One region of the Serratia sp. DFXYC6 genome, then DNA from elsewhere that is predicted to be linked to it. Evidence: riboswitches for the same ligand, from Rfam matches in the RefSeq annotation. Region 1 holds a riboswitch; each other region holds the start of a gene.
The links. A riboswitch is a leader RNA that binds a small molecule or an ion and turns the genes downstream of it on or off. The one in region 1 is predicted to bind thiamine pyrophosphate.
Positions count from the first base shown of each region.

Region 1 (4,536 bases):
AGGCGACCACTGTATAAGAAAAGCCCCGTCGGTTCACCCTGCGGGTATAAAAAAGCCCGCCGATAATCACCGACGGGCCAGGAAGGAACGGCCATCAAGCCTGCGGCAGGTTCACCCCGCCGGCGCGTGCCAATTGCGCCAGCAGCGCCGTTTGAAACGCCTCGTCGTGTACCGCGGCGTGAGGCTCGAACCGCTGCTGATGATGCCAATAGCCGCCGGAAATCAGTGCCTGCGGCTCATCGCTGCTCACCAGCCACGCCTGCGTCACGTGTCCCAGCGCCAGATCGTCGGGCGCATCCGCGCCGCCCATTTTGGTTGGCACCCAGCCGGGATCGACCGCGCTGCTGATGACGCCGGGCCACAGGCGCGCCACGGCGGCGGCCAGCGCGGTGACGAACAGCTTGCTGTCCGAATAGGAGCCGGCTGCGCCGCCAAGCCAGTCCACGCCGTTCAGTTCCGCCACGCCGTCAAAGTGCATGCTGCTGCTCAGGTAGACGATGCGATCGGGGCGTTCGATCAGGGCCGTCAGCAGATAGGGCGCCATCACGTTCACCGGCATCACCTGCGGCCCGGTGAACATGCCGGCGTTGTGGATCACCGCATTCGGGCGGCCAAGACGATTCACCTGCTCGGCGACCTGCCGGATCTGCTGCACCTCGGACAGATCGCCAATCACCGCCTGCGCGCCCTGATCCAGCAGATCGCGCACCGCCTCCAGACGGCCGGGGGCGCGCGCATGCAGGATCACCTGATGCCCTTCCTCCAACAGCGTTTGCGCGGCGGCGCGGCCCAGCCCGTCGACCGAACCGGTAATGAAAATGCGTGACATGCCACTCCTCCGTTTAGCGCCAGCCGAGCGCCGGCGCGACATGGGTTAAAATCGATTCGATAACGTGGGCGTTATAATCCACGCCCAGCTGGTTAGGCACGGTCAGCAGCAGCGTATCCGCTTCGGCGATGGCCTCGTCCTGCGCCAGCTGCTCGATCAGCGCGTCCGGCTCGGCGGCATAGCTGCGGCCGAAGATCGCCCGGGTCTGCGCGTCGATATATCCCAGCTGATCGCCCTCTTTGCCGCTGCCACCGAAGTAATTGCGATCCCGCTGATCCACCAGCGCAAAGATGCTGCGGCTCACGGAAACCCGCGGCTCGCGCGCATGGCCGGCCTCTTGCCAGGCGGCGCGATAGGCGCGGATCTGCTTGGCCTGCTGGATATGGAAGGGTTCGCCGGTCTCGTCATTCTTGAGCGTCGAGCTTTGCAGGTTCATGCCCAGCTTCGCCGCCCAGACGGCGGTGGCGTTCGAACCGGCGCCCCACCAGATGCGATCGCGCAGCCCGGCGGAAAACGGCTCCGGCCGCAACAGCCCGGGCGGATTGGGGAACATCGGCTGCGGATTGGGTTCGGCGAACCCTTCGCCGCGCAGCGCTTCCAGAAAGACTTCGGTATGGCGGCGGGCCATGTCAGCGTCGGTTTCGCCCTCGGCCGGGGCGTAACCGAAATAGCGCCAGCCGTCGATCACCTGCTCCGGCGAGCCGCGGCTGATGCCGAGCTGCAGCCGCCCGCCGGCGATCAGATCCGCCGCGCCGGCGTCCTCCACCATGTACAGCGGATTTTCATAGCGCATGTCGATCACGCCAGTGCCGATCTCGATACGTTGGGTTTTGGCTCCGATGGCGGCCAGCAGCGGGAACGGCGATCCCAGCTGACGCGCGAAGTGGTGCACGCGAAAATAGGCGCCGTCCGCCCCCAGATCTTCGGCGGCAACCGCCAGATCGATGGACTGCAGCAGCGCATCCGCTGCGGAACGGGTGCCGGACTGGGCGGAAGGCGTCCAGTGGCCAAACGAGAGAAAACCAATCTTTTTCATCGGGCATCGTCCTCAAAAGCAAAATCATCGGCCTACAGTGACAAAAACCGCGCGCCTTGCGCCAGCAAAATCGCCCCCGATCGCACTAAACGAACCGATTGCCGCCGCGCCGCCCGGCGATTGTAATCAAAAAACAAATGTCGTATAACAGGCAGCTCCGAGGGGTGTCCTGTTACGGGCTGAGATGGCGCAAGCCGAACCCTTTGAACCTGATCTGGGTCATGCCAGCGAAGGGACGGTTAGGCAACAACGCGATTACCCGTTGCCTGTTCATACCTCAGCGTGCCCGGATCTCCACTGACTCAAGGAGGTCCCATGTCCATCACCACCCTGTTCGAAAGCGGTCTTTACGGCCGGTTGCGCCACCATGCCGGCAGCCACTGGCAGGACTACGTCGATCACCCGTTTCTGCAGCAGCTGGCCGCCGGCACCTTGCCTGAACGCGCTTTTCGCCGCTACCTGACCCAGGACTATCTGTTCCTGCTGCACTTCGCCCGCGCCTACGCGCTGCTGGTCAGTAAGCTGCGCACCCTGCCGGAGATGCGCGCCGCCACCGCCTCGCTCAACGGCATCGTCGCCGAGCTGCCGTTGCACGTGGCCTACTGCGCCGAATGGGGGCTGAGCGAAGCGCAGATCGCCGCCCAGCCGGAGGCGGCGGAAACCATGAACTATACCCGCTACGTGCTGGACATCGGCCATGCCGGCGACGCCCTCGATCTGTTGGCCGGTCTGCTGCCCTGCGTGGCCGGCTATGCCGAAATCGGCCTGCGGCTGCTGCACGATCCCGCCACCCAGATGGAGGGCAATCCTTACGCCTCCTGGATCCGCAACTACGGCGACGAGGGCTATCTGGCCGGCGTGCGCGCCGCCATCGAGCTGCTCGAGACCGTCGGCCACCAGCGCGGCGCACAGGATCGCTTCACCGAGCTGGCGCAGATTTTCACCACCGCCACCCAACTGGAGTCGGCATTTTGGCAGATGGGGCTGAACGCCTCATGACCTCTCCGCTTCTCCCGCCCGGTATCCAGGTGCGGGATCTCAGCCTGCGTTTCGGTCAGCACATCGTCTTCGACCGGCTGAGCTTCGACATCGCCGGCGGCAGCTTCGTCGCCCTGCTCGGCGCCAGCGGCGCCGGCAAAACCAGCCTGCTGAAGATCATCGCCGGCCTGGCGCAGGCCAGCTCTGGTTCGGTGACCGGCAGCGACGGCCTGCCGATCGCCGGGCGCATCGCCTACATGGGGCAAAAAGATCTGCTTTACCCGTGGCTGACCATCGAGGAGAACGTCGCCCTCGGTTCGCGGCTGCGCGGCGAAACGCCGGATCGGGCGTGGGCGGCGCACCTGCTGGAGCGCGTGGGCCTGGCCGCGCATGGCCGCAGCCTGCCAGCCTCGCTGTCCGGCGGCATGCGCCAGCGCGCCGCCATCGCCCGCACGCTCTACGAACGCCAGCCGATCGTGCTGATGGACGAACCCTTTTCCGCGCTGGACGCCATTACCCGCGCCGAGATCCAGAGCCTGGCCGCCGAGCTGCTGGCGCAAAATACCGTGCTGTTGATCACCCACGATCCGATGGAAGCCTGCCGCCTGAGCCACCGGCTGCTGGTGCTGTCGCCCTGGCCGCTGGGCCTCGACGATACTCATCGCATCAGCGGGCTACCGCCGCGCGCGCCGGATGACGCCGACCTGCTGAAAAGCCAGGCCGAGCTGCTGCAGCAGCTGGTGAGGGCAGCACAATGAATAGTGCCCAAGAGCGTGGACTCACCCGCCTGCGGCGCGGGCTGACGGTATTCGTCGGCCTGCTGCTGCTGTGGTGGCTGGCGGCGCAAAGCGGCATCCCGGCCTTTCTGCTGCCCACGCCGGGCGCAGTGGCGCAGGCGCTGTGGGACGGGCGCGGCTATCTCGCCTGGCACACGCTGGTCACCGCTTCGGAAATCGTCAGCGGGCTGGTTCTGGGTGTGTTGCTCGGCGCGGCGCTGGCGCTGTGCATGATTTTCTCGCCGCGCCTGCAGCGCTGGCTGATGCCGCTGGTGCTCACCAGCCAGGCGATACCGGTGTTCGCCCTGGCCCCGCTGCTGGTGCTGTGGTTCGGCTTCGGCATGAGCGCCAAGGTGGCGATGGCGGTGCTGGTGATCTTCTTCCCGGTGGTGTCGGCCTTTTTCGACGGGCTGCGCCGGGTCAACAACGACTACCTCGATCTGGCGCGCACGATGCGCGCTTCGCGCTGGGCGCAGCTGCGGCACGTGCGGCTGATGGCGGCGCTGCCGGCCTTCGGCTCCGGCCTGCGCATGGCCGCCGCCGTCGCGCCCATCGGCGCCATCATCGGCGAATGGGTCGGCTCGGCCGAAGGGCTGGGCTATGTGATGCTGAACGCCAATGCGCGCATGCAGACCGACGTCTGCTTCGCCGCACTGTTTATTTTGGTGCTGATGACCGTGCTGCTGTGGGCCGCGGTGGATGCGCTGCTGCGGCGCCTGATCGCCTGGGCGCCGGAAAACGACTGATGATTGCAACCATAACCAGGGATAAAGGAACGACCATGATCAAACAAACCGTCTGCGGGCTGTTGCTCGGCGCCGCCATCACCGGCCAGGCCGGCGCGGCCGACAAGCTGACGCTGGTGCTCGACTGGTACATCAACCCCGATCACGCGCCGATTATGGTGGCCGAGCAGA
Region 1 is NZ_JBXUNV010000001.1:770,423-774,958, reverse strand. Features, by position in the region: gene AC2CGQ_RS03835 (SDR family NAD(P)-dependent oxidoreductase) at 95-829, opposite strand; gene AC2CGQ_RS03830 (LLM class flavin-dependent oxidoreductase) at 843-1,865, opposite strand; TPP riboswitch at 2,016-2,118, shown strand; gene tenA (thiaminase II) at 2,181-2,864, shown strand; gene AC2CGQ_RS03820 (ABC transporter ATP-binding protein) at 2,861-3,601, shown strand; gene AC2CGQ_RS03815 (ABC transporter permease) at 3,598-4,365, shown strand; gene AC2CGQ_RS03810 (ABC transporter substrate-binding protein) at 4,401-4,536, shown strand, end outside.

Region 2 (4,536 bases), 560 kb from region 1:
TGGGGGCGTTTTCCACCCGCCAGACGACGACGGCGGCCACGATGAGCGTCAACGCCAGGATGGTAAGCACCAGCAGTCTGCGCTTGTTGGAGGTTTGTGGTTGGGTCATGGCGTCAGTCTCAGTGGGGGAAAACCAGTAACCAGGTCAGCATGGCGATCAGCGCGGTCAGCGCCGGATACGTCAGCAGCTGCGGCGCCAGCCAGGCGCGTTTTTCCGGGGTGCGCAGCAGCAGGTGGATCGCCACCATGCCCGCCACGCCGCCGCACAGGCAAAACAGCCAGTCGGGGAACGAAGCGCCGAACACCACCATGGACGGTGCCGGTGAGCACCCGGTGAGCAGCAGCACGGTCAGGCAGGTGATAAGCAGTTTTTTGTCGGGCATAGGGCTTTCTCTGGCGATTGGCTTGGTCGACGGGCCGAATGGAATGACTCTTTTTCAGTGAGTGAGGTCACTGTTTGTCTTCCCTACGCTTGCGCAAGGAGAAACTAGAATAAATACTCTACTCTAAACTAGAGGGATTAATCTAGTTTTTTGTGTCACCCTGCCTTCGCGGCGGCAAATGGGTATAATACGTTGATGACAGCGGGCAGAAACGAATATGCAAATCGACGAACACATCACCGGGCGAGAGCCGCAGCAGGAAAGAGGGCGGCAACGCGTACAAACCATTCTGGATTCGGCGGCGGCGATCGTGGCGCAGGACGGGCTGGCGGCGCTCAGCATGCAGCGGCTCGCCAAGCACGCCAGAACCTCCATCGGCTCGATGTATCACTTTTTTCCCGATCGCCACGTGGTGATCAAGGCGCTGGCGGATCGGCACACCGAATCGATCGAGGCGCTGGTGCGCGACATGGCGTTGGCCAGCGACGACGAGTGGAGGCGCCTCTCCGCTGAAGAGGTGATCCAGCGACTGTTTTCTCCCTATGCGCAGTACCTGCGCGAGCACGCCGACTACCTGCCGGTGATGCGGGAAATGAACCTGCCGGATGAAAAGTCCAGCTTCCTGGCGCTGATCGCCCGAGTGCTGCAGCTGCGCCGCCCCGAGACCGCCGAAGCGGAGATCCTGCAGCAAACCCGGCTGTTGCAAAGCCTGGTGGCCGGCACCTTGCACCACATCTTCAAAACGGCGCCGCAGAGCGTGGCGTTCACCCTGGCGGAGCTGCCCGGCGTGCTGAGCCTGTATCTGGCGGGAAAAGAGGGAAGCATCGCTTAGGCGCGAGCCAATTTAATCGCTTGTTTGTCCGCGCCGGCGCTGGCATGATCCCGCTCAGGGATTAACGCAACGTTGATCACAACCTATTGATTTTCATGACTCGGGGTGCCCTTCTGCGTGAAGGCTGAGAAATACCCGTATTACCTGATCTGGATAATGCCAGCGTAGGGAAGTCACGGCCGCCCAGCCGGCGCCGCCTTCTTGAACGCCGGTTGGGAGGAATATGATCGCTCGACCTGATGCACTACCCGGCGCTCGCGCCGCGGCCTGCCTGACCCAATTCCAACAGCGGCCTCCGCTGATCCACTGCCTGACCAACGAAGTGGTGCAATCGCTGACCGCCAACGTGCTGCTGGCGCTCGGCGCCTCCCCGGCGATGGTGGTGGAGCCGCAAGAGGCGGCGCAGTTCAGCGCGCTGGCCGACGGCCTGCTGATCAACGTCGGCACCCTCAATGCGCTGCGCGCCGAATCGATGCGGGCGGCGGTGGCCGCCGCCAATCAGGCCGGCAAGCCCTGGACGCTAGATCCGGTGGCGGTCGGCGCGCTCTCCTACCGCACCGCCTTCGCTAAACAGCTGCTGGACGAGCAACCGGCGGCGATACGCGGCAACGCCTCGGAAATCATGGCGCTCAACGGGTTGCTGGCCAGCGGCCGCGGCGTGGACAGCGGCGACGATTCCTTGGCGGCATTGCCCGCCGCGCGTGAGCTGGCGCGGCGCAGCGGCGCGGTGGTGGCGGTCACCGGCGCGGTGGATTACGTCACCGACGGCCAACGCGACTGGGCGATCGAAGGCGGCTCCCCGCTGATGACGCGGGTGGTGGGCACCGGCTGCGCGCTGTCGGCGGTGGCGGCGGCGTTTTGCGCCCTGCCGGGCGATCGCCTGGACAACGTGGCGACCGCCTGTCGGGTGATGTCACACTGCGGCGGCCTCGCGGCCAGGCAGGCCGCCGGGCCGGGCAGCTTTACGCCGGCGTTCCTCGACGCCCTGTATCAACTGCGCGGGGAGGATCTGTGATGAAACGTATTAACGCGCTGACCATCGCCGGCACCGATCCCAGCGGCGGCGCCGGCATTCAGGCCGATCTGAAAGCTTTCTCGGCGCTTGGCGCCTACGGCACTTCGGTGATCACCGCGCTGGTAGCGCAGAATACCCGCGGCGTGCAGTCGGTGTATTACATCGATCCGGCGTTCGTCGCCGCGCAGCTGGACTCGGTGTTCAGCGACGTGCGCATCGACAGCGTCAAGATCGGCATGCTGGCCAATGCCGACATCGTGCAGGCGGTGGCCGAACGTCTGCGCCATTACCGGCCGGAATTTGTGGTGCTGGATACCGTGATGCTGGCGAAAAGCGGCGATCCGCTGTTGGCGCCGGAGGCGGTAGAGTCTATCCGGCGCGAGCTGTTGCCGCTGGTGTCGATCATTACGCCGAACCTGCCGGAAGCGGCGGCGCTGCTGGCGTGCGCGCCGGCGGAAGATGAAGCGCAGATGCGCGAGCAGGGGCGGGCGCTGCTGGCGATGGGCTGCCAGGCGGTGCTGATGAAGGGCGGCCACCTGAGCGAAAGCGAGAGCCCGGACTGGCTGTTTACCGCCGAAGGCGAGCAGCGCTTTACCGCGCCGCGCGTCGCCACCCGCCATACCCACGGCACCGGCTGCACGCTCTCGGCCGCGCTGGCGGCGCTGCGCCCGCGCCATGCCGACTGGGCGGCTACGGTGGCCGCCGCCAAGGACTACCTGCAACAAGCGCTGCAACAGGCGGATACGCTGGAAGTGGGGCACGGCATTGGGCCGGTGCATCATTTTCACGCCTGGTGGTGAGCCAACTTTTTGCCGCAACCGTGGTCTGACTAGTTCAGGCCCGGTTTTATGGGCGAAACCTGATTTAACCTAGGGAGAAGGACTATGACGGGACACCAGGCGCTGCGTTGCGCCCTCTTCGGCGCACTGCTCAGCTTCAGCGCGGGCAGCTTTGCCCAGCAGATCGTCACCACGTCGGATTTGATTCAGCAGCCGGGGTATCAGGCCAGCTGGCAAAACATGGTCAAAGGCCAGGCGCGGATGCCGGGCTGGGCGCGCAAGGGCGTTGGCACCTCTACACCGGCGCAAAATCTGAGCTGGAAGGGCAAAGAGTATCTGGTTGGCAATCTGTGCAAACCGCACGACTGCGGCAACAACTTTTTGATCGTGGCGTTCAGCGCGGATAAATCCCAGGCCTGGGGCGTGCGGGTCGAGGTGGAAGATCGGCCGGAAGCCGTCGATCATCCGAAGAAATATGCTAAGTACCAGTGGCTCGGCAAGCCGGATGAAGACATGAAGGCGCTGCTGAAGCAGCAGTTCGAGAACAATCCCGACTGGAAATAATCTGACCGGGGGCGCCGCTGCCGGCGCCCCCGGCGTTGATCAGCCGATGCCGGCCTGATGCAGATCGTGCAGGTTGAGCGCCCCCACCAGCACGCCGTCCATATCGACCACCGGGGCCGCGCTGATGTGCTGTTCGTGCAGCGCTTCCAGCGCCTCTCCGGCGCGCCACTGCTCCGGCAGCCGATAGCCGGGGCGGGTGATCGCCGGGCTGAGCGGATCCTGCAGGCTATTGCCCTTCACCAGCCAGCGGCGCAGGTCGCCGTCGGTAAATACGCCCACCACCCGCTGCTGCGCGTCGCAGACCGCCACTAACCCCAGCCCGGTGCGGCTCAGTTCCAGCATCGCTTCCATCACGTTGGCGCTTTCGCTCACGCGCGGCAGGCGATCGCCGGTGCGCATCAGGTGATGCACGCGGTTCAGCAGGCGCGCCCCCAGGCTGCCGCCCGGGTGCGAGCGGGCGAAGTCTTCCGCGTTGAAACCGCGCTGGCGCATCAGCGCCATCGCCAGGGCGTCGCCCATCATCAGGGTGTTGACCGCGCTGGAGGTCGGCGCCAGCCCCATCGGACAGGCTTCGCGCTCGACGCCGATATCCAGCACGCAGGCGGCGGCCAGCGCCAGCGGCGACTCTTTGCCGCCGGTGATGGCGATCACCGGAATGCCGTTCTCCGCCAGCAGCGGCAGGATCAGATCCAGCTCTTTGGCGCGGCCGGAATAGGAGATGAACACCACCACGTCGTCGGCGCCGATCATGCCGAGATCGCCGTGCAGCGCCTCCGCCGGATGCACGAAGAACGACGGCGTGCCGGTGCTGGCCAGCGACGCGGCGATCTTCTTGCCGATATGGCCGGACTTGCCGATGCCGGAAATCACCGCTTTGCCGCGGCAGTTCAGCAGCAGCTCGCAGGCGCAGACGAAGTTGTCATCCAGGCGCGCCAGCAGGCGCTGCGCTTCGGTCAGCTCGAT
Region 2 is NZ_JBXUNV010000001.1:208,115-212,650, forward strand. Features, by position in the region: gene mdtN (multidrug transporter subunit MdtN) at 1-109, opposite strand, end outside; gene AC2CGQ_RS01110 (YtcA family lipoprotein) at 120-383, opposite strand; gene AC2CGQ_RS01115 (TetR/AcrR family transcriptional regulator) at 601-1,215, shown strand; TPP riboswitch at 1,307-1,403, shown strand; gene thiM (hydroxyethylthiazole kinase) at 1,439-2,230, shown strand; gene thiD (bifunctional hydroxymethylpyrimidine kinase/phosphomethylpyrimidine kinase) at 2,230-3,030, shown strand; gene AC2CGQ_RS01130 (inhibitor of vertebrate lysozyme family protein) at 3,115-3,573, shown strand; gene gutQ (arabinose-5-phosphate isomerase GutQ) at 3,613-4,536, opposite strand, start outside.
Region 2: linked by a shared signal. The riboswitch ahead of thiM (hydroxyethylthiazole kinase) and the one ahead of tenA (thiaminase II) in region 1 are both predicted to bind thiamine pyrophosphate.

Region 3 (4,536 bases), on a different contig from region 1:
AGCGGGCGGCGCAGGGCGCGCAGCTCAATCAGCCGCAGCCGTCGCCAGCCGCGGATATCCAGCGACAGGCACAGCGGGTTGTAACGTTCGGCGAGGTCGCGCATCGGGTTCTCCAATACCTTCAGCGCATAGGGCACCGCCATCAGCGCATTGGTGAGGATCACCAGCGCATAGGGCGACTGCGGCAACCCCACGGTATCGCTCAGCAGCAGGAAGAAGCCGGTGGCCAGCACGATGCCCGGCATCGCCAGGATCACCATGCCGCTGAGCTCCAGCGCCTGGCCGCCGCGCAGCTGTTGCCGCAGTTTTAGCTCACGGCTGCTCCACAGCAGCATCATCGTGAGCGCCACGCACAGCAGCCCTGCGCCGAGGGCGATGCGCAGCGACGTGAACAGCGCCTGCCACAGCACCGGCTGGCGCAGCACGCTGACCATGGCCTGGTTGGCGCCATCGGCGATCACCGCCAGCAGAGGCGGCAGCAACAGCAACAGCGCGGCGGCGATCAGCAGAAAATCGCCGACGCGTCGCCACAGGCTGTCATCCGGATTGCGCCAGCGCTGGGCGTGGGTATGCCCCACCGGCAATGCCTGGCTCAGGCGCTGACTGATCAACACCAGCCCGAGACAACAGCCCAGCTGGATCAGCGCCAGCATGGCGGCACGCCCCAGATCGTAGTCGTAACTCAGCGCCTGGTAGATCGCCAGTTCGATGGTGGTGGCCTGCGGCCCGCCGCCCAGCGACAGCACGGTGGCGAAGCTGGCGAAGCACAGCATGAAGATCAGTGCGCCGCTCGGCAGGATTTGGCGGCGCAGCGCCGGCCATTCGACGAAGCGGAACTGCTGCCAGCCGTTCATGCCCAATTGGGCGGCCAACTGGCGCTGCTCCACCGGAATGTTCTCCAGTGCCTGCAGCAACAGGCGGGTGGCCAGCGGCAGGTTAAAGAACAGGTGCGCCAGCAGAATGCCCTGCAGACCGTAGGGCGAGAAACCATACTCGACGCCCAGCCAGCCGCACAGCGTCGCCAGCCAGCCCTGGCGCCCATAGACGCTGAGCAGGCCGAACACCGCCACCAGCACCGGCAGCACCAGCGTCATGGCGCACAGCCGCAGCAACAACTGCCGGCCGGGGAAACGGCGGCGATAGAGCGCGCGCGCCAGCAGAATGGCGGGCAGCACCGAAATCAGCGCCGACAGCAGCGCCTGCAGGAAGGTGAAACGCACCACGTGCCACAGATAGCTGTCCTGCCACAGGCTGCGCCAGTCGCTGTCCGGCGCGTGACGCCACAGCGAACCCAGCGCCAGCGCGGCGACGAGCAGGATCAGGCCGGCGGCCAGCAGCCCCGGCCAGAGCCAGCGGGGGATCAGCGGCTGACGGCGGTTTGCCATGCCCGGATCCAGCCGCCGCGTTGTGTGGCCACCTCTTCGGCGCTGTATTGCAGCGCGGTCTGCGGCACGTTCATCTGCTCAAAACCGACGGGCAGCGGGGTGTTGATCACCGGGTACATCCAGTTGCCGGTCGGGATAGTGTTCTGGAATGCCGGCGTCACCATGAACCGCATGAAACGCTCGGCCAGTTCAGGCTGTTTGGTGGCTTTCAGCTTGCCGGCCACTTCCACCTGCAGGTAGTGGCCTTCGCTGAACGTGGCGGCGGCGTAAAGGTCTTTTTTTTCTTCGATCAGGTGGTAGGCGGGAGAGGTGGTATAGCTGAGCACCAGATCGCCTTCGCCTTTCAGGAACAGGCCGTAGGCTTCGCTCCAGCCTTTGGTGACGGTCACGGTCTTTTTCGCCAACTGCTGCCAGGCGGCCGGCGCCTTGTCGCCATACACTTTTTGCATCCACAGCAGCAGGCCGAGCCCCGGCGTGCTGGTGCGCGGATCTTCGTAGATCACTTTCCAGTTGCGGTCGCTGCTGACCAGTTCCTGCAGGCTTTTCGGCGGGTTCTTCAGTTTTTCTTTGTTGTAGACGAAGGCGAAGTACCCGTAGTCGTAAGGCACGAAGGTCGCGTCCTGCCAGCCGCCCGGCACCGTCAGCCTGGCGGTATCGACGCCGCTCGGCGCGAACAGGCCAGTTTGCTGCGCCGCCTGCAACAGGTTGTTGTCCAGCCCCAGCACCACATCGGCGGCGCTGTTCTTGCCCTCCATGCGCAGGCGGTTCAGCAGCGAAACGCCGTCTTCCAGCGCCACGAACTTCAGTTCACAGTCGCATTCGGCCTCGAAGGTTTTTTTCACCGCCGGGCCTGGGCCCCAGTCGGCGGCGAAGGAATCGTAGGTGTAAACCGTCAGCGTCGGCTTGGCGAACGCCGGCGCGGCGCACAGCAGCAATAAGCAGGGCAGATATTTTTTGACCACGTTGCACTCCTGAAAAATAAGGGGGCAAGGGCATCTGAGGGGGCGAGGCGGCGTCGCCGGTTCGCTGGGCTCAAATCCCTCCGCCGGTATTGACCGGATCAGGTTCGACGGGTGTGCTCTCAGCGGAAAATCAGGCTTATTACGCGGCCCGGTTCTCCGCACCCCGTTGAGACGGCGCTATTGTAAAGATTAACCGACTTGGGCGAAAGGCGCTTATGTCTCCGGCGGGGCAAACCAGGCGGACTTGAAGTCGAACCAGCCGAGGGTGTTCATCCGCACGCCGCGCATGCTGCGCTGGCCGTGCAGCTGCAGCCAGTGGTGGAACAGCGGATGCAGCTGGTGGTTGCTGACCAGTCGCTGGCAGAACTCCGCCAGCGGCAGGCGGTTGGCGCGCCACAGCGCCGCGTCCTGCGCCAGATCTTCGTTCATACAATGCTGCATCAGCGGCAGTTCGTACAGCGTGGCGAACAGCGAAAACTCCAGCGGCAGATAGAAGTTGGCGCTGCCAAGCCACAGATCGCTGCGCGCGTCGCCCTGGTGCCAGGTGGCGTAATCCACGCTTTGCACGATCAGGCGGATGCCGTGCTGCGCCAGCAGCGGCTCGATCGCCTGACGGATGGCGTGAAACTCCGAATGCTCATTGAAGTGGGTCATCGTCAGTTCGGTCAGCCCCGCCGGTTTGGGCTGCTGCGCCAGCGCGCGGTTGTGGTGCCAACGGGGCAGCAGGCCGTACGCCGGCGACCAGTAGCGCTGGTAGAGCGGCCCGGCGTGGCTCAGCAGCAAAATGGGGTTGATCAATTCGCACAGCCAGCTGCGAATGGCGGGATCGGCGGCCAGCGGGGAGCGCCGGTCGAACAGCAGGAAATAGCAGCCCTCTTCCAGCCGGCTTTCCAGTTCGTTGTTGCCGGTTTCATCGCCCTGCAGCTGTACGCCGGAATGCACCAGTTCTTCGGAGAACTCCGGCAGCACCCAGATATTCACCTCGTCGATCAGCGCCCGGTAGCCAAAATAGTCGTCGAAGGCGTGGATCTTCATCTGGCTGGGGAGATTGCGCACTACGCGATAGGGGCCGGTGCCGATCGGATGGCGGGCGAAATCCGGCAGTTCGCGCCATTCGCGCGGCAGGATCATGGCGTGCACGCTGCCCAGCAGCCAGGGCAGCCAGTGGTCGGGGCTGCGCAGATGCACATCAATCACGAATGGCGTCGGCGAGGTGACGCTCTCGATATGCGAGAACAGCGGTTGCGAGGTCAGACGCGAGAGAGAAGTAATGACGTCCGCCATCTCCAGCTCGCGGCCGTGATGAAAATGGATCGCCGGGCGCAGGTAAAAACGCCAGTGCAGTGGCGTCAACGCCTGCCAATGGTGAGACAGATCGGACTCCAGTTCCCCGTTTTCCTCATTTATGCGTGTCAGGCCGTTGAAGATCTGGCGCGCCAGATGGGTTTCCGAACGCCGCAGCGCCGAGCCGGGCAGCAGGTTGTACAACTGCCGGTAGTAGAGCACCCGCAGGATGTGTTTCCCCTGGCGGAAGCTACGCCCCAGCTGCGACAGCAGCATCTGGCGCACCACGTTTTTGTCGCCCACCAGTTGCACCAGTTGATCGATGCGATCCTGTTCCAGCAGCTCCTCGGCCCGCTGTTGCTGCAGCGCCAGGCCGGTGTAGTGGAAGGTTAGCCGCGAACGCTTGCCGCGCCCCGACTCCGCCTGCCAGGTGAGCCAGCCTTCCCGCTGCATGGCGCTCAGCAGGGAGCGCACGTGGCGCCGCGAGCAGCTGAGCACCTCCGCCAGATCCTGCAGCGTGGTGTCGGTGGTTTCACCGTGGCAGCGCTGCCACAGGCGGATGAACTGCTGCTGCAATCTGGACGTGGACATAAAAGAGGAACGCTCCCGCTTCAACTCGTCAATTTTTCTTTCCCTATATTACGCCGATAATTTTCATCAATGAAAGGGGAGGGCGTAATCATGAAAGCTTTCTTATCCAGGCAGTTCTATCAGCGCTATTTCAGCGCGGTGCGCCGCCAGCGAGCCGACTGGCTGAGCGTGGTGCCCGAACAGGCGCGGCTGGCGATGCTGGCGCACCTGACGCAATGGGACATTAAAGAGATGACCGATAAGCAGTATCGCGAGCACCTGTAGGGGCTGCGGCAACAAGTTTCTGAGTAATGGTGCTGTTTCACCAGCCAGTG
Region 3 is NZ_JBXUNV010000003.1:428,442-432,977, forward strand. Features, by position in the region: gene thiP (thiamine/thiamine pyrophosphate ABC transporter permease ThiP) at 1-1,385, opposite strand, end outside; gene thiB (thiamine ABC transporter substrate binding subunit) at 1,361-2,347, opposite strand; TPP riboswitch at 2,405-2,523, opposite strand; gene sgrR (HTH-type transcriptional regulator SgrR) at 2,561-4,222, opposite strand; gene sgrT (glucose uptake inhibitor SgrT) at 4,313-4,486, shown strand.
Region 3: linked by a shared signal. The riboswitch ahead of thiB (thiamine ABC transporter substrate binding subunit) and the one ahead of tenA (thiaminase II) in region 1 are both predicted to bind thiamine pyrophosphate.

Region 4 (4,536 bases), on a different contig from region 1:
GTCGGTGGTCCAGTCCAGCCCCAGCGCATCGCAGCCGGTGGCGGCCATCGCCTCCAGCCACTGCCCGCCGCCTTTGGTGAACAGCGTTACCGGCACGCGGCGGCCGTCGTTTTCACGCAGCAAGCCATCGACGATCTTGTGCATGTAGTGCAAAGAGAACTCGCGGTAATCGCGCCCGGTCAGCACGCCGCCCCAGGTGTCGAACACCATCACCGACTGCGCGCCGGCCTTGATCTGGGCATTGAGGTAAAGGATCACGCTGTCCGCCAGCTTGTCCAGCAACAGGTGCAACGTGGCCGGCTCGGCATACATCATCTTCTTCAGCTTGGTGAATGCCTTGCTGCTGCCGCCCTCAACCATATAGGTAGCCAGCGTCCACGGGCTGCCGGAGAAGCCGATCAGCGGCACTTCGCCCTTCAGCTCGCGGCGAATGGTGCGCACCGCGTTCATCACATAGCCCAGCTCCACTTCCGGATCGAACACCGGCAGTTTGTCGACGTCGGCGCGGCAGGTGACGGGGGAGCTGAAACGCGGGCCTTCGCCGGCTTCAAAGTACAGGCCGAGCCCCATGGCGTCGGGAATGGTGAGAATGTCGGAGAACAGGATGGCGGCGTCCAGCGCGTAGCGGCGCAGCGGCTGCAGCGTAACCTCGCAGGCCAGCTCCGCGTTCTTGCACAGCGACATGAAATCACCGGCCTGGGCGCGAGTCGCCTTATACTCCGGTAAATAACGACCGGCCTGGCGCATCATCCATACGGGGGTCACATCCACCGGCTGACGCAACAGCGCGCGCAGGTAACGATCGTTCTTCAACTCAGTCATTTATGGGGCTCCCTTAATAATCTGCCGGCCATTGTACATTATTCTGCCCGGCACAGCGCCACGGTGTCCTCAATCAAGCGGCGCGCCACGGTGCCGGGCGGCGGCAACAGCGGCAGTTGGTCGTAACGATACCAGCCGGCATTGAGCAGCTCCTTGGGATCGTGACGAATCTCACCCTGGTGGTAATCGGCCATAAAGGCCATCATCAGCGAGTGCGGAAACGGCCAGGGTTGTGACGTGACGTAGCGCAGGTTCTTGATTTCAATATTGCTCTCTTCCATCACTTCGCGCGCTACCGCTTGCTCCAGCGTTTCGCCCACTTCAACGAAACCGGCCAGCACCGTGTGAATGCCGCCGCGATGGCGCACGTGCTGCGCCAGCAGGATCTGATCGTCGCGCCGAATGGCGACGATCACGCAGGGCGCGATCTGCGGGTAGTAGCGCTCCTTGCAATGGCCGCACAGGCAGGCGCTTTCGGTGCGGCTGAGGTGCATCTCATGGCCGCAGTAGCCGCAATAGCGATGGGAGCGGTAGAAATCCGCCAACTGCACGCCGCGCCCGGCCAGCTGGAACAGACCACGATCCTGATCCAACAACTGACGCACCGACCCCATCTCCCGCGGCATCGCCTGGCGCACCAGCCAGACCGGCGCGCCCTCCCACTCACCGATGACGCGCGCCATGTGGCCCTGCAGCCCGAGGGCGGCGGCGGTCCCCGACGGCAATTCACCGTTCGGTAACCAAAGTTTGCTTTCATGGCTGACGATCCACCAGCCGTTTTCATTGCCCGTTAATGCAAGTTCCATATCGTTGTTGCACAACCTCAGCTTCACTGGCACTCTACAAATCGGCTTTGTTACATTTTAATAACTTACCGGTTACTTTTGTTACTTACACGGAGTCAAACATGCTCAACCGTTTGGAAAGGCTGACTCAGCGCGTTGGCGGTAGTAATGAATTAGTTGATCAATGGCTTCAGGCCCGCAAGCAGTTGCTGGTCGCCTACTGCACGCTGGTAGGCCTCAAACCGAATAAAGAAAAGCATACGCCGCTGAATGAAAAAGCGCTGGAGAACTTTTGCCATAACCTGGTGGATTACCTCTCCGCAGGGCATTTTCATATCTATGACAGAATTATCAAACAAGTGGAAGGCGCAGCCAGTCCGAAAATGTCGCTGGCGGTGAACATCTACCCCAAACTGTGGGCCAATACCGAACAGATCATGGCGTTCCACGATCGCTATACCGAAGTGGATATCGATCAGGAGGTTTGTCTGGAATTCCACCAGGCCTTGTCGGATATCGGCGAAACGCTGGCGGCGCGCTTTGCGCTGGAAGATAAGCTGATCCTGCTGGAAGCGGAAGCCACGCAGCAACCGCTGCCGGACCAGGCGCTGGATCCGGCGCGTTAAAATTTTATAGTTTTTTTTCTTATCCCTCCTATACTGGGGGGCATCTTGTCGGAGTGCCTAGCGCCTGATTTGTTCATCGAATCAGCCAGGCTGAGACCGTTAATTCGGGATCCGCGGAACCTGATCGGGTTAATACCCGCGAAGGGAACAAGAGTAATCTATCGCCACAGACACGGCCTTCCCCTTGCGGGCGCCCTGCCTTATCGGCCACCATCATTACTCCCTCCGAGCTCCAGACAAGCAACTTTCCCAACCCAACACACTGGTAGGAACTTGCTATGTCTAACGTTAATCCACCGCGCGCCCGTAAAGCGCAACGCGAAGCCGCCCAGCAGTTTATCGACACCCTGCAAGGCATGGCTTTCCCAAACTCACGCCGCATCTACTTGCAGGGTTCGCGCCGCGATATCCAGGTGCCGATGCGTGAAATTCAGCTCAGCCCGACCCTGGTCGGCGGCAGCAAAGATAACCCGCAGTATGAACAGAACGAGGCGATCCCGGTGTATGACACCGCCGGCCCGTACGGCGATCCACAGGCCGAGCTCGACGTGCACGCCGGCCTGGCCAAGCTGCGCGCCGGCTGGATCGACGCACGCGGCGATACCGCCACCCTGAGCGGTGCCAGCTCCGGCTTCACCCAGCAGCGGCTGGCGGACGAAGGTCTCGATCACCTGCGTTTCGAACACCTGCCGCTGCCGCGCAAAGCGCTGCCGGGCAAGTGCGTAACCCAGTTGCACTACGCCCGCGCCGGCATCGTCACCCCGGAGATGGAATTCATCGCCATCCGTGAAAACATGGGGCGCGAACGCATTCGCGGCGAGGTGCTGCGCCACCAGCATCCGGGCCAGGGCTGGGGCGCCAACCTGCCGGACAACATCACGCCGGAGTTCGTGCGCCAGGAAGTGGCCGCCGGCCGCGCTATCATTCCCGCCAACATCAATCACCCGGAAGCGGAGCCGATGATTATCGGCCGCAATTTCCTGGTAAAGGTGAACGCCAATATCGGCAACTCGGCGGTCACGTCGTCGATCGAAGAAGAGGTGGAGAAGCTGGTATGGGCCACCCGCTGGGGCGCAGACACCGTGATGGATCTCTCCACCGGCCGCTATATTCACGAAACCCGCGAGTGGATCCTGCGCAACAGCCCGGTGCCCATCGGCACCGTGCCGATCTACCAGGCGCTGGAGAAGGTCAACGGCGTGGCGGAAAACCTCACCTGGGAGATGTTCCGCGATACGCTGCTGGAACAGGCGGAGCAAGGGGTCGACTACTTCACCATCCACGCCGGCGTGCTGCTGCGCTACGTGCCGATGACCGCCAAACGCCTGACCGGCATCGTGTCGCGCGGCGGCTCGATCATGGCCAAATGGTGTCTGTCGCACCATCAGGAAAACTTCCTCTATCAGCATTTCCGCGAAATCTGTGAGATCTGCGCCGCCTACGACGTTTCGCTGTCGCTCGGCGACGGCCTGCGCCCCGGCTCAATTCAGGACGCCAACGACGAAGCCCAGTTCGCCGAACTGCATACGCTGGGCGAGCTGACCAAAATCGCCTGGGAATACGACGTGCAGGTGATGATCGAGGGCCCTGGCCACGTGCCGATGCAGATGATCCGCCGCAACATGACCGAAGAGCTGGAACACTGCCACGAAGCGCCGTTCTACACCCTCGGTCCGCTGACCACCGACATCGCCCCGGGCTATGACCATTTCACCTCCGGTATCGGCGCGGCGATGATCGGCTGGTTCGGCTGCGCCATGCTGTGTTACGTCACGCCGAAAGAACACCTCGGCCTGCCGAACAAAGAGGACGTCAAACAGGGCCTGATCACCTACAAGATCGCCGCTCACGCCGCCGATCTGGCCAAAGGCCATCCGGGCGCGCAGATCCGCGATAACGCCATGTCCAAGGCGCGTTTCGAATTCCGCTGGGAAGATCAGTTCAATCTGGCGCTCGATCCGGCCACCGCGCGCGCCTATCACGACGAAACCCTGCCGCAGGAATCCGGCAAGATCGCCCACTTCTGCTCGATGTGCGGACCAAAATTCTGCTCGATGAAGATTTCACAAGAGGTGCGCGACTACGCCGCTGCCCAAGAGGCCGCCAAACCGATCGAGGTGCAGCTGACCGGTATGGAGAAAATGTCCGCCGAGTTCCGCGCCCGCGGCAGCGAGCTGTATCACAGCGCCGGCAATTTGCAGGAGGAGACCAGCAATGACTGATATCACGACGCCCTTCCCGGCGACGCCCTACAAACTGGGGCTCTACCCGGTCGTCGACAGCGTGGAATGGATCGCTCGCCT
Region 4 is NZ_JBXUNV010000009.1:20,094-24,629, reverse strand. Features, by position in the region: gene hemE (uroporphyrinogen decarboxylase) at 1-822, opposite strand, end outside; gene nudC (NAD(+) diphosphatase) at 861-1,628, opposite strand; gene AC2CGQ_RS24390 (Rsd/AlgQ family anti-sigma factor) at 1,730-2,233, shown strand; TPP riboswitch at 2,273-2,397, shown strand; gene thiC (phosphomethylpyrimidine synthase ThiC) at 2,512-4,455, shown strand; gene thiE (thiamine phosphate synthase) at 4,448-4,536, shown strand, end outside.
Region 4: linked by a shared signal. The riboswitch ahead of thiC (phosphomethylpyrimidine synthase ThiC) and the one ahead of tenA (thiaminase II) in region 1 are both predicted to bind thiamine pyrophosphate.